DNA from 2 places in the Pseudomonas sp. 2835 genome. Region 2 is predicted to be linked to the other one. Evidence: riboswitches for the same ligand, from Rfam matches in the RefSeq annotation. Region 2 holds a riboswitch; the other holds the start of a gene.

Region 1 (5,897 bases), on a different contig from region 2:
AGCAGGCTCAAGGGCAGGATTTCAAAATCGTCGACGCGCTGGCTGCCGCTGGCCCACACCGGCCGCACGCCAAGCAGGGCCATGGCCTGGGCGATATCGTCGCCACCGGTGCGCATGGTCGCCGTGCCCCACACCGACAAGCCGAGCTGACGCAGGTGATCGCCATGGTCCTGCAAATGGCGCTCGAGGATCAGGTTGGCCGAGGCAAAGCCGATGCGCCAGGCGGTGGTGGTCGGCAGGTTGCGCACATCGACGGTATAGAAGTTGCGCCCGGTCGGCAGCACGTCCAGGCGCCCGCGGCTTGGCGCGCCGCTGGGGCCGGCGGGGACGAAACGGCCTTCGAGGGCGGCAAGCAGGCCGTGCATTTCTGCCGGGCCGCAGCTGTCCAGTTGCGGCGCGACCTGTTGCGCCAGCGCGTCGAGAATCGCCTGCACCTGCGCCCATTCGGGGCCGCCGGCAAGCTGCACGCTGCCCTCGAGGGTCTGCTCGATAAGCTGGCTGGCATACAGCTCAAGGCGTTCGCGGGTGTCGCCGGCGGTGCGCCAGGCTTCGTCCATTGTCGCCAGGAGTGTGGGCCGAGGGCCGTGCCAGGGCTGGCCGAGGTCGCAATCGAGCGGGTCGAAGCCCAGGTTCAGCGCCTTCGCCAGGGCCCGCAACACACTGCCATTGGCCCCGCGCCCATCGCCGCGTTCCACCCGCAACAAGGCGAGCAAGGTGTCGATGCGCAGGCGCCCGCTCGGCGACTCGCCGAACACGTGCAGGCCGTCGCGGATCTGCGACTCCTTGAGGTCGCACAGGTAGGTGTCCAGGCGCGGCAGCCAGATCGCGGCATCGTCCAGGGCGCCTTCGATTTGCAGTTCGCGGTCGATATGGTTGTCACGCACCAGCGCCAGGATGTCGCGCTGCAGCTCCCGGGCCCGGCGCGGGTCAAGCAGTTGCGCCTCGTAGTACTCGTCGGCCAGCAGCTCCAGGTGGCGCAACGGCCCATAGGTTTCGGCGCGGGTCAGCGGCGGCATCAGATGGTCGATGATCACCGCCTGGGTGCGGCGCTTGGCCTGAGCGCCCTCGCCCGGGTCATTGACGATAAACGGATAAATGTTCGGCAGCGGGCCGAGCAAGGCGTCCGGCCAGCAGCTATCGGACAGCCCGACGCCCTTGCCCGGCAGCCACTCCAGGTTGCCGTGCTTGCCGACATGGATCAGCGCGTCGGCGGCAAAGCCGTGACGCAGCCAGAAGTAGAACGCCAGGTAAGCGTGCGGCGGCACCAGGTCGGGGTCGTGGTAGACCGCGCTCTGGTCCAGCTGGTAACCACGGGCCGGCTGGATGCCGACGAAGGTCAGGCCGTAGCGCAGGCCGGCGATCATCATCCGCCCGCTGCGGAACATCGGGTCCTGGCTCGGCTCGCCCCAGCGTTCGCGCACGGCAATCTGGTTGGCCTCGGGCAAGGTGGCAAAGGCCGCCAGGTAGTCCTCCAGGGCCATGCTTTGCATGCACGGGCGCAGGTCGAGGCTGTCGAGGTCGTTGCTGACGCCACCGAGCAAAGCCTGGATCAGCGCCGTGCCGTTGTCGGGCAAGGGTGCCAGCGGATAGCCCTGGGCCTGCAACGCGCGCAGGATGTTCAGCGCCGCTGCTGGAGTGTCGAGGCCCACGCCATTGCCGATGCGCCCGTCGCGGGTCGGGTAGTTGGCGAGGATCAGCGCCACGCGCTTCTGCCCGTTGGGCAGCTGCGCCAGGGCGCACCAACGCCGCGCCAGCTCGGCGACAAAGTCCATGCGCTCGGGCTGGGCGCGGTAGCAGACTACGTCGGACTGGCTGCGCTCGCTGCGCCAGGCCAGGTCCTTGAAACTGACCGGGCGGGTGATGATGCGCCCGTCCAGCTCCGGCAAGGCGATGTGCATGGCCAGGTCGCGGGCCCCCAGGCCCTGCTCGCTGGCTTGCCAGGCCGGTTCGTTGTCCTGGGCGCAGATCGCCTGCAACACCGGGATGTCGCGGCGAAACGGGCGCAGGTGCGGCTGCTCGGGGCTGGACTGGGCAAAGCCTGTGGTGTTGATGATCAGGGCAGCGTCGACCTGGTCCAGCCAGTCTTCGACCTGCTGCAGGCAACCGGCCTCCTTGAGGCTGGCCACGGCAATCGGCAAGGGGTTGAGCCCGGCCAGTTGCAACCGCTCGCAAAAGGTGTCGATAAAGGCCGTGTTGGCCGCCTGCAGGTGCGAGCGGTAGAACAGGATCGGCACCACCGGCTGCTCGACCTGCCACTCGCCGAACCAGTCCTCCAGCGCCGCAGCCGCCTTGCGCGGGTGGTACACCGCGGTGCGCGGCAGTTGCTGCGGCGCGCTCCAGGGGTAGTCGCGCTGCAAAAACTCGCTGGCCAGGCAGTTGAACAAGTTCAGGGCATTGGCTTTGCCGCCCTGGCGCAAAAAGTGCCAGAGCCGTTCGGCCTGCTCGGCCGGCACCGTGCTCAGGCTGCTCAGTTCCGGGTCGGGGCGGTCGTCGCCGGGCACCAGGATCAACTGCACGCCACGGGCGGCCAGCTCCAGCAGTTGCTCCACACCATAGCGCCAGTAGCCGACGCCGCCGTGCAGCGACACCAGGATGACCTTGGCATGGCGCAACACCTGGTCGACATAGAGGTCGACCGAGGCATGATTCTGTACCTGCATGGGGTTGGCCAGACGCAGGCTGGGGAAATCCTCGGGCAGCTGCTGGGCGGTTTCGGCCAGCAGCGCCAGGTGCGAGTCACCGCTGCAGAGGATTACCAGCTCGGCCGGGGTCTGGCCGAGGTCGGCAATGCTGTCGTCCGGTACAAAACCACCGGGCTGGGTCCGCAGCAAGTGCATGGGTCAAGCGCCCAGGGCGGCGCGCAGGCTCGCTTCCAGTTGTACCGCATCCAGTTCCTGGCCGATCAGCACCAGGCGCGTAGTGCGCGGCTCTTCACTGCGCCAGGCGCGGTCGAAGTGCTTGTCGAAACGGGTACCCACGCCCTGGATCAGCAGGCGCATCGGCTTGCCCGGGATCGCTGCAAAACCTTTGACCCGCAAAATGCCGTGCTGCACCACCAGTTGGGTCAGGGCGTCAAGCAGCAGGCTTTCGTCGGCTTGCGGCAGCTCGATGGAAATCGAGTCGAAGGCGTCGTGGTCATGGTCGTCGTGATCATCACCGTCGTGGTGCGAGTCGTGGTGGGTACGGCGGCCATCGATATGCGCCTCGGATTCGGCGCCCAGGCCCAGCAACACTTCCAGCGGCAGGCGGCCGCTGCTGGCTTCGATCACCTTGACCGCCGGCGGCAGCTCTTCTTCGACTTCGGCGCGCACCTTGGCCAGGTCGTCGGCGGCAATCAGGTCGGCCTTGTTCAGTACCACCAGGTCGGCGCTGGCCAGCTGGTCGGCGAACAGCTCGTGCAGTGGCGACTCGTGGTCAAGGTTGGGGTCGAGCTTGCGCTGCGCATCGACCTGCTCCGGGTAGGCGGCAAAGGTGCCTGCGGCGACGGCCGGGCTATCGACCACGGTGATCACCGCGTCAACGGTGCAGGCGTTGCGAATCTCTGGCCACTGGAAGGCTTGCACCAGGGGCTTGGGCAGGGCCAGGCCGCTGGTTTCGATGAGGATATGGTCGAGGTCGCCGCGACGAGCGACCAGTTCGCGCATCACCGGGAAGAACTCTTCCTGCACGGTGCAGCACAGGCAGCCGTTGGCCAGTTCATAAACGCGGCCGCTGGCCTCTTCTTCAGTACAGCCGATGCTGCACTGCTTGAGGATTTCGCCGTCGATGCCCAGCTCGCCAAACTCGTTGACGATCACCGCGATGCGCCGCCCCTGGGCGTTGTCGAGCATGTGCCGCAGCAGCGTGGTCTTGCCCGAGCCGAGGAAGCCGGTAACGATGGTGACGGGGAGTTTGGCCAGTGTTTTCATAGCGATGCCCTTGGCAGGATGGCGGGCATGCGGGACGAGCGCCAAAGGTGTTGCGCACCTGGCCTGTTCGCCACCGGATCACCCCGCCCGGTTGAATGTCGGAAACTGTTCGAGGCAGGTCTCCTGGCTTGCATTGCACCGGCACCTGGCCAGTCGAACGACGCCTTCCCGCACACGCTGCAGTGGCTGTGTCGAACCCTTCAATGCTTACAGTTGCGGGGGCAGCCGCGGCTTGAACCGCGTTCCCGTCTTAGCTTCGGCCAGCGCCGAAGAACCTCGAAGCGGCTAGGCTACGCAGTGCCCGGTGAGCGGTCAACTGCTGTCACGATTGACGCCTGCCCGCGCCCGTGATTTGCTAACGCCATTCGTTTGGGTGCCCCTTGAGGGTGAAACTGGGAAACCGGTGCGTCATGCGCTTCTTTATAAGGTGTATGGCAAGTCCGGTGCTGCCCCCGCAACGGTAAGTGAGAAAAGCGTCAGAACCACTGTGCCCGCTGTCTGGCATGGGAAGGTGACGCCTGTGGTGTGGCCAGCGGCCTACCCTCACCAGCCCGGAGACCGGCCCAACGCTTGACCGAACAAACCCGCGGTGGGCGGGCGCTGTTACAACCCCTGGGCGAACGCTGCGCAGGGGTTCGCTGCGCTTGCCTGTTGCCGACAACACCAAGAGGAAAGCGCCATGCGTACCAGTACCGCCATTAACCAAGCCGTTACCCCGTCAAGCCTCAGCCAGCGCCTGCTGGTTGCTGTCGGCGCCTCGCTGCTGGGCCTGTGCCTGGTGTACTTCGCCGGTTTCTCGCACATCGAAGCGGTGCACAACGCTGCCCACGATACCCGCCACAGCGCCGCCTTCCCTTGCCACTGAGTGCTGCCCCGATGATCAAGCGTATTGCCAGTACCGCAGGCTTTACCGGCCTGCTGGCCGCCCTGCTGCTGACCCTGCTGCAAAGCTTCTGGGTCGCGCCGCTGATTCTCCAGGCGGAAACCTACGAAAGCGCCGCCCCTGCGCTCGAAGCGCCCCATGAACATGCCGCCGGCACCGCCGAGCATCATCACGACAGCGAAGCCTGGTCGCCGCAAGACGGCTGGCAGCGTGTACTGTCGACCACCGGCGGCAACCTGGTGGTGGCGGTCGGATTCGCCCTGATCCTTGCCGCGCTCTACACCCTGCGCGCACCGAAGACCGTGATCAGCGGCGCGCTCTGGGGCCTGGGCGGCTTTGCCGTGTTCTGCCTGGCGCCAACCCTGGGCCTGCCACCGGAACTGCCGGGCACCGCGGCCGCCGACCTGGCCCAGCGCCAGGCCTGGTGGGTCGGTACTGCTGCTGCCACCGCCGTGGGCCTGGCCTTGATCGTGTTTGCCCGCAACTGGCTGCTGAAGGTTGTCGGCGCAGTGTTGCTGGTAGTGCCGCATGTGATTGGCGCGCCACAGCCGGAAGTGCACCAGATGCTCGCCCCAGAAGCCCTGGAAGCCGAGTTCAAGGTCGCCTCGCTGCTGACCAACGCCGCGTTCTGGCTGGCCCTGGGGCTGATCAGCGCCTGGCTGTATCGCCGTTCGAGCCAGGCCTGAGGATGCAGCTGTACCTCGGCCTGGGTTGCCGTCGCGGCTGCCCGGCCGACGCCCTGAGCAATCTGCTCACGCGCACCCTGCTCGCCCATGACCTGACGCCCGGCGCGGTCATGGGCCTGGCCAGCATCGACCTCAAGCACGACGAGCCCGGCCTGTACGAACTGGCCCGGCGCCTGGGCGTGCCGCTGCTGTTCTACAGTGCGGCGCAGCTGGCCGCTTTCGAACCACGGCTGAGCCATCGCTCTGCGGTAGCCTTCCAGCACAGCGGCTGTTATGGCGTGGCCGAAAGCGCCGCCCTGGCCCTGGCCGAGCAGCTCGGCGGCCCGGCCCGCCTGCTGGTCCCCCGCACCCTGCAGGCCGACGCCAGCCTGGCATTGGCCTGCACCAGCGGTTTTCACTGATAATCAGCACTTTCCCCGC
Region 2 (5,897 bases):
ACATCCGGTGTTGGCTGGGTTGCGAGCGCTGGCAAGGCCAGCTCCCACAGGTCCGGTGTACACAGGCCCATTGTGGGAGCCGGCGTTGCCGGCGATGGGCTGCACAGCAGCCCCGGTTCACCTCAGAACGTGTAGTCCAGCGTCGCAAAATACGACCGCGGCTCACCCATCAACCACTGCTCGCCACTGTGCGCGGTGGCGGCATAGCGCCGGTCCAGCAGGTTGTTCAACTGCAAGCCCAGGCGCACATCCGGCAGCACCTGCCAGCCCAGGTTGGCATCGACCACGGTAAAGCCCGGCACGTTCTGGGAGTTGGCGGTGTTGGCATAGCGCTCATCGACATAACGCAGGCCCAGGCCGGCATCCACGTTGTGGCTAAAGCCCTTGCTGACCCACAGGTTGGCGGTACGCCGTGGCACGTTGCTGGGGCGGTTGCCGGCGCGGGAAACGGTCTGGCCATTGACCACCTGGTCGAAGTCGTCGTACTTGGCGCGCACCACCGAGGCGTTGGCCGAGACATGCCACTGGTTGGCCAGGGCCAGTTCCAGGGTCGCTTCCAGGCCATCGGAGGTCTGCTGGCCGGCCTGTTCCTTCTGGTGAGTGTCGGGGTTGTCGACCAAGAGCTTCTTCTTGACGATGTGATAGGCCGCCAGTGTCCACTCGCCACGGCCGTCCCAGAACAGTTGCTTGAGGCCGAACTCGGTCTGCTTGGCCTCGGTCAGGTCGAACTGCTGCTGGGTCGGGCTGAGAGTCACCAGGTCGCTGACGCCGTCCTCGCTGGTGGAGTACTGGCCGTACAGACTCAGCTCGTCGTTGACGGCGAACACCAGCCCGGCGCGCCAGTTGCCGCCATTGAGGCTGCGGTCGCTGCGGGTATCTCTAACCAGGTCATTGCGGTCGATGTGGTTCTGGTCGCGGCGGATGCCGGTCACCAGCGACCAGCGCTCGGACAGCTGGGTGCGGTTCTCGGCGAACAGGGCGAAGGTGCGGGTGGTGCTGTCGGTTTGCGGGCGCGTCGGGTCTTTACTGTGGAAATACCCCGGCGCCGGGTTCCACGGGTCGATGAAATCGCCGCCGACGTCGTTGTACGGCGAGTTGCTGTCGATGCCGAAACGGATGCGGTTGTACTCGGCGCCGACCACGGTCTTGCTGGCAAGGCCAAACAGCGAGTGGTCGAAGGTGAAGCTCTGGCGGTCGCCGAGCTGTTCCTGGTCGTGCTTGATTTCCAGGTAACTGCCGCGCTCCAGCTGGCCGACGCCGCTGTTCCAGGTGTAGTCCTCGGCGTTGCGCCAGTGCCGGCGGCTTTTGAGGTAGTACAGCTGGTTGCTGGCGCTGATCGAGTCGCTGATGTTCCAGTCGGTGTTAAAGCGGGTCCACTCGTCGTGGTAGTGCTGGGCCGAATCCTTGAGGTTGTAGTTCTTCTTGCGCAGGCTGTCGCGGTAATGGCCGTCGATCAGTGGCGTGCCAAAGTAGTTCATCGGCTCGGCGTCGCCGCGCTCGTGGGCCAGGGTAAAGCTCAGGTCGTCGCTGGCGTCAAAGCGCAGGGCGGCGCTCATGGCCAGGTTTTTCGAATCGCCGCGGTCGATCCAGCCATTGCTTTGCTGGCGGTTGAGGGTCACCCGGTAGCTCAGCCGCTCGCTCAGCGAACCGCCGCTGTCCAGGCCCAGTTGCTGGCGGTCGTACGAGCCGTAGCCCAGGCGCAGGTGATTGCGGATCTCGCCGGCAAAGGGCTTTTTCGGGATCACGTTGATCACCGCGCCCGTGGCGCCTTCGCCGTACAGCACCGAGGCCGGGCCACGAATTACGTCGATGCGCTCGACCATCCACGGGTCGACCGGGAAGCTCTGGGTGCCGGCGCCGGTGTACATCCGCGCGCCGTCGAACAGCGTCATCACCGAGCTGTGGCCAGTGAAGCCGCGGGCCGACAGCGCCGTGTTGCCGTTGCCCGGGGTAGCCACCGAAGTGATGCCCGGCGAGCGGGTCACGGCGTCCTGCACGGTGAGGTTGTTGCGCCCGTCGATGGCCTCGCTGCCCAGGCTGCTGGTGCTGGCCGGGGTGTCCATGGCGCTGAGGTTCAGGCGTGAGCCGGCGGGCAGCGGGGTGGCCAGGCTGACGGATTCGTTGTCGCTGCTGCTGGTGATGGCCGTCGAGGGCAGGGCCAGGGCAGAGGGGCTGCCCTCGACGGCGAAAGCCGGTGCAGAGAAGGCCAGGCAGGGGGCCAGGGCATTGGCCGCCAGGGTATGAAGCTTGGAGATTCGGGACATGTCGTTCCACAGTCAACAGGAAGAATGAATCCCGGAGGGAACAACGCATGGAGGCATGGCGCACGCGCAGGCGAACGCCAACCGGCCTGCGCCCGCCCACCGCGGGGTTGCCAAACAGAAGCTTCAGGCCGGTCTCCGGGCTTGCGAGGGTCATGAAGGCCTTCACCTTCCCATGCCAAGGCACAGTGGTGTTTCGAAGGCTTCGCTCGCTTACCGTTGCGGGGGCAGCGCCGGACTGGTCATTTGCATGACGCACCGGCTTCCCGTTTCACCCTGCGCACGGCGGCGCAGGACACCTGAAACTGGCGCGCATCTGAACACCGAAAACCTTTGCAGTCAACGGCTTGGGCAATTGAGCAGATCAGTTCAATTGTGATGCAAGGCGCATTGCAGAGCCTTCGGCGGTAAATCCGTTCGAACTTTTGCAAACGCCCCGGTCTCGAAAGGTCGCTTGGCTTACATGCACCTGTTCAAGACATGGAGAATTAACGGAATGTCTAACCAAGGCTTCAACCTGCTGCGTAAAACCTGTGCCCTGGCCCTGCTGGCCGCGCCCCTGAGCGCCTTCGCAGCGCCCGACACCGGGCCGATTTCGACCTTCGGCCTGAGCGGCAGCTACAACAAGTTCAAGCTCGAAGGCGGCAGCGAATCGGACACCTCGCACATGCCCCAGGCCGGGCTGTTCTACAACTTCGGCAACAAGATGACCGCCGAATCCGGCTTTATCTACCAGGCCGGTGTCGAGGCCAAGTACGGCGAGAAGGACGATGACAAGCTCAAGGAAGGCCAGGCCGACCTCGACCTGGGCTGGCGCGCGGCGCTGGATGCGCGCAACTTCGTCGACTTCACCGTCGGCGGTGGTTACGCTTGGACCCGCTACGAGCCCGACACCAACGACTACGATATGGAACTGACCGCCAAGGGCCCGTTCGCCAAGGCGGCGCTGGGTTATAACCACCAGTTCGACGACGTCACCATGCGCGTCGAACTGGGCGCGCGGCACACCCTGGACGGTCGTGCCAAGCTCGATGTCGATGACCTGGGCAGCGACACGGTCGACCTCAAAGACCGCACCAATCCGTACGCCGAAGTGAATTTCTTGATGAACCAGAAAGGCACGGTGCCAATCATGGCCGGGGTGTACTACACCCGCACCGAGTACAAGCTCGATGGCGACTCGCCGGTGGCCGACAACACCAAGCTCAAGCGCGATGAGTACGGCGTGAAGGTGGGTATCGCCTTCTAAGCCCTCAAAGCATCGCCGGCAAGCCGGCTCCCCCCCGATCGGGTGTCTGAAGTAGCTGCGGGAGCTGGCTTGCCAGCGATGAGGCCAGCGCGGTCGTTACCGATTCAACGCCCGCGCTTGCGCGACACCACCGCCTCGATATTCTTGCGCCCGATCAGCATCGGCTGTTTCGGTTCCTCAAGCCACTTGTACATCACCAGGCTGTCCACCAGCCCCAGGCGCGCATGCCGGTAGGCGTTGGGCAAACGGCCGACGATGGCAAAGCCGAGCTTTTGCCACAAGGCCACCGCCACCTCGTTGCTCGACACCACCGAATTGAACTGCATGGCCAGGAAGCCCAGCTCCCGCGCCAGGCGCTGCGAGTGCTCGCACATCAAGCGGGCTACACCGCGGCCACGGGCGGCGTCGCAGACCATGTAGCCGCAATTGCTGACATGGTTGCCGGGGCCGGCGGCATTGGCCTTCAGGTAGTAGGAACCGAGCAGCACGCCATCCTCTTCGGCCACCAGGGTCTGCAGCGGCGCTTCCAGCCACAGTTGGCGGGCTTGCTCCTGGCTCATGGCCGGGTCGAAGGCATAGGTTTCGCGAGCGCTGACGATGGCCTGGAAGGTCGGCCAGAAAAGCTCGAAGTCAGCGGCGGTCATGGGGCGGATGTGGATCATGGGGGTTCCTGAAAACGGTTCGCCCGCTAGCTTATGCGAAAACGCCAGGACGTGGGTGAGGCGCGGCACTGGCCGCGCACTCACCTGCGGTTGGGTTACTGCCCGGCCTTGCCCACGGCATCCAGCGCCCGCGCCGAATACACCAGCGCCGCCCCGGCGTTCATCGCTACGGCCACGCCCAGGGCTTCGGCGATTTCTTCGCGGGTCGCGCCGTGCTTGACCGCCTGGGCCGAGTGCACGGCAATGCAGCCGTCGCAACGGGTGGTGACGGCTACGGCCAGTGAGATCAGCTCGCGGGTCTTGGCGTCCAGGTGGTTGGTCTTGGCCCCGGCGCCGCTGGCGGTCATGTAGCCATTGACCGTGTCGGGAGAGAGTTGCTTGAGATCGCCGATGCCCGCCATCAACTGTTTACGGTAGGCATCCCAGTCCATCATGCTCATTGTCTTCACCTTGGTGTGGTTGGCAACTAGAACAGTGAAGCTAGTTTTTTTGCCGGCGGGGCGCCGTTGGTCGATGGTCGGGGAAAGGCAGGACTTTGGGAGGGGACCTATCGCTGGCAAGCCCGCTTCTGCTAGGAGCTGGCTTGCCGGCGATAGCGGTCTGGATCAGATATAGATGAACACCAGCACCAACGCCGCCACTACTGCCCATTTCTCCAGGTAGTAACGGGTGCGGTTGCGCTTTTTCAGGGCCTTGCCGCGCTCACGGACCTTGTAGATGCGGGTGAACAGGCGGTTGATGCCGCCGGTCTTGTCGCCGGCGTCGTTCGGCGCGGCTGCGGCTGCCATCACATTCTTGCTGAACCAGCGGTTGAACGCTGTGGCCCAGCGGTACTTGAGCGGGCGCTCGACGTCGCAGAACAGGATGATGCGGTTGTGCTCGGTCTGGTTGGAGGCGTAGTGGATGTAGGTCTCATCGAATATCACCCCTTCACCATCGCGCCAGGCGTAGTTCTGGCCATCGACGCAGATGTAGCAGCCGTCGTCGTTGGGTGTGTCCAGGCCCAGATGGTAGCGGTACGAGCCGGCATACGGGTCGCGGTGGCGCACCAGCTTGGAACCTGGCGGCAGGGTGGCGAACATCGCCGCCTTGACCGTGCCGATGCCTTGCAGCAGTTCGGTGGTGCGCGGGCAGAGTTTCATTGCCGAAGGATGACTCTCGCCGTACCACTTCAGGTAGAAGCGCTTCCAGCCGCTCTTGAAGAACGAGTTGAAGCCGACGTCGTCGTAGTTCTGCGAACTCTTGATCTCGCCGACGTGCAGCAGTTGCTGGGCTTCGGCGCGGATTTCCTGCCAGTTGTCCTGCAGCGGCTTGAGCTCGGGGAACGACTCGACCGGCAGGTACGGCTTGGCCGGCAGCTTGGAGAACAGGTACAGGAAAACGTTGACCGGGGCCAGGAAGCTCGAGTGATCACCCAGCTGGCGGGTGATCTTGTGCCTGACTTTGCCGCGCAAATGAACGTAGGCAATCGAGAAAACAAACAGTAGAACAAAGAAGATTTTCATGGGCGGATACTTGTCGATGTGGCGATGCGCCATGGCATAAGCCCGCCAGCATAAACAATCGTGACCACGGTTTGTACTAAATGTTACCGGTTGTGTGCCCGACCATAGTGCTAGGCGCAAGCGTTTGCGTGAACGATTCAGCATCGGCGGCGCGATTGAGATAGCGGCCAAGGTCACCGGCGGCCTGGGCTTGCAGCAAGCCGACCAGCACTTCGATACC

The links. Region 2 has a riboswitch for cobalamin ahead of ABIE20_RS10585 (TonB-dependent receptor). Riboswitches for the same ligand answer to the same signal wherever they lie in the genome.
Region 1: another riboswitch for cobalamin. It lies ahead of cobW (cobalamin biosynthesis protein CobW); the one in region 2 lies ahead of ABIE20_RS10585 (TonB-dependent receptor).

What each region holds. Positions count from the first base shown of each region.
Region 1 is NZ_JBNDLE010000022.1:57,690-63,586, reverse strand. Features, by position in the region: gene cobN (cobaltochelatase subunit CobN) at 1-2,837, opposite strand, end outside; gene cobW (cobalamin biosynthesis protein CobW) at 2,841-3,908, opposite strand; cobalamin riboswitch at 4,005-4,202, opposite strand; cobalamin riboswitch at 4,262-4,489, shown strand; gene ABIE20_RS23580 (CbtB domain-containing protein) at 4,588-4,773, shown strand; gene ABIE20_RS23575 (CbtA family protein) at 4,785-5,477, shown strand; gene ABIE20_RS23570 (cobalamin biosynthesis protein) at 5,480-5,878, shown strand.
Region 2 is NZ_JBNDLE010000006.1:87,316-93,212, reverse strand. Features, by position in the region: gene ABIE20_RS10585 (TonB-dependent receptor) at 123-2,264, opposite strand; cobalamin riboswitch at 2,374-2,579, opposite strand; gene ABIE20_RS10580 (outer membrane beta-barrel protein) at 2,758-3,510, shown strand; gene ABIE20_RS10575 (N-acetyltransferase family protein) at 3,615-4,172, opposite strand; gene ABIE20_RS10570 (carboxymuconolactone decarboxylase family protein) at 4,268-4,612, opposite strand; gene lpxO (lipid A hydroxylase LpxO) at 4,778-5,677, opposite strand; gene ribD (bifunctional diaminohydroxyphosphoribosylaminopyrimidine deaminase/5-amino-6-(5-phosphoribosylamino)uracil reductase RibD) at 5,754-5,897, opposite strand, start outside.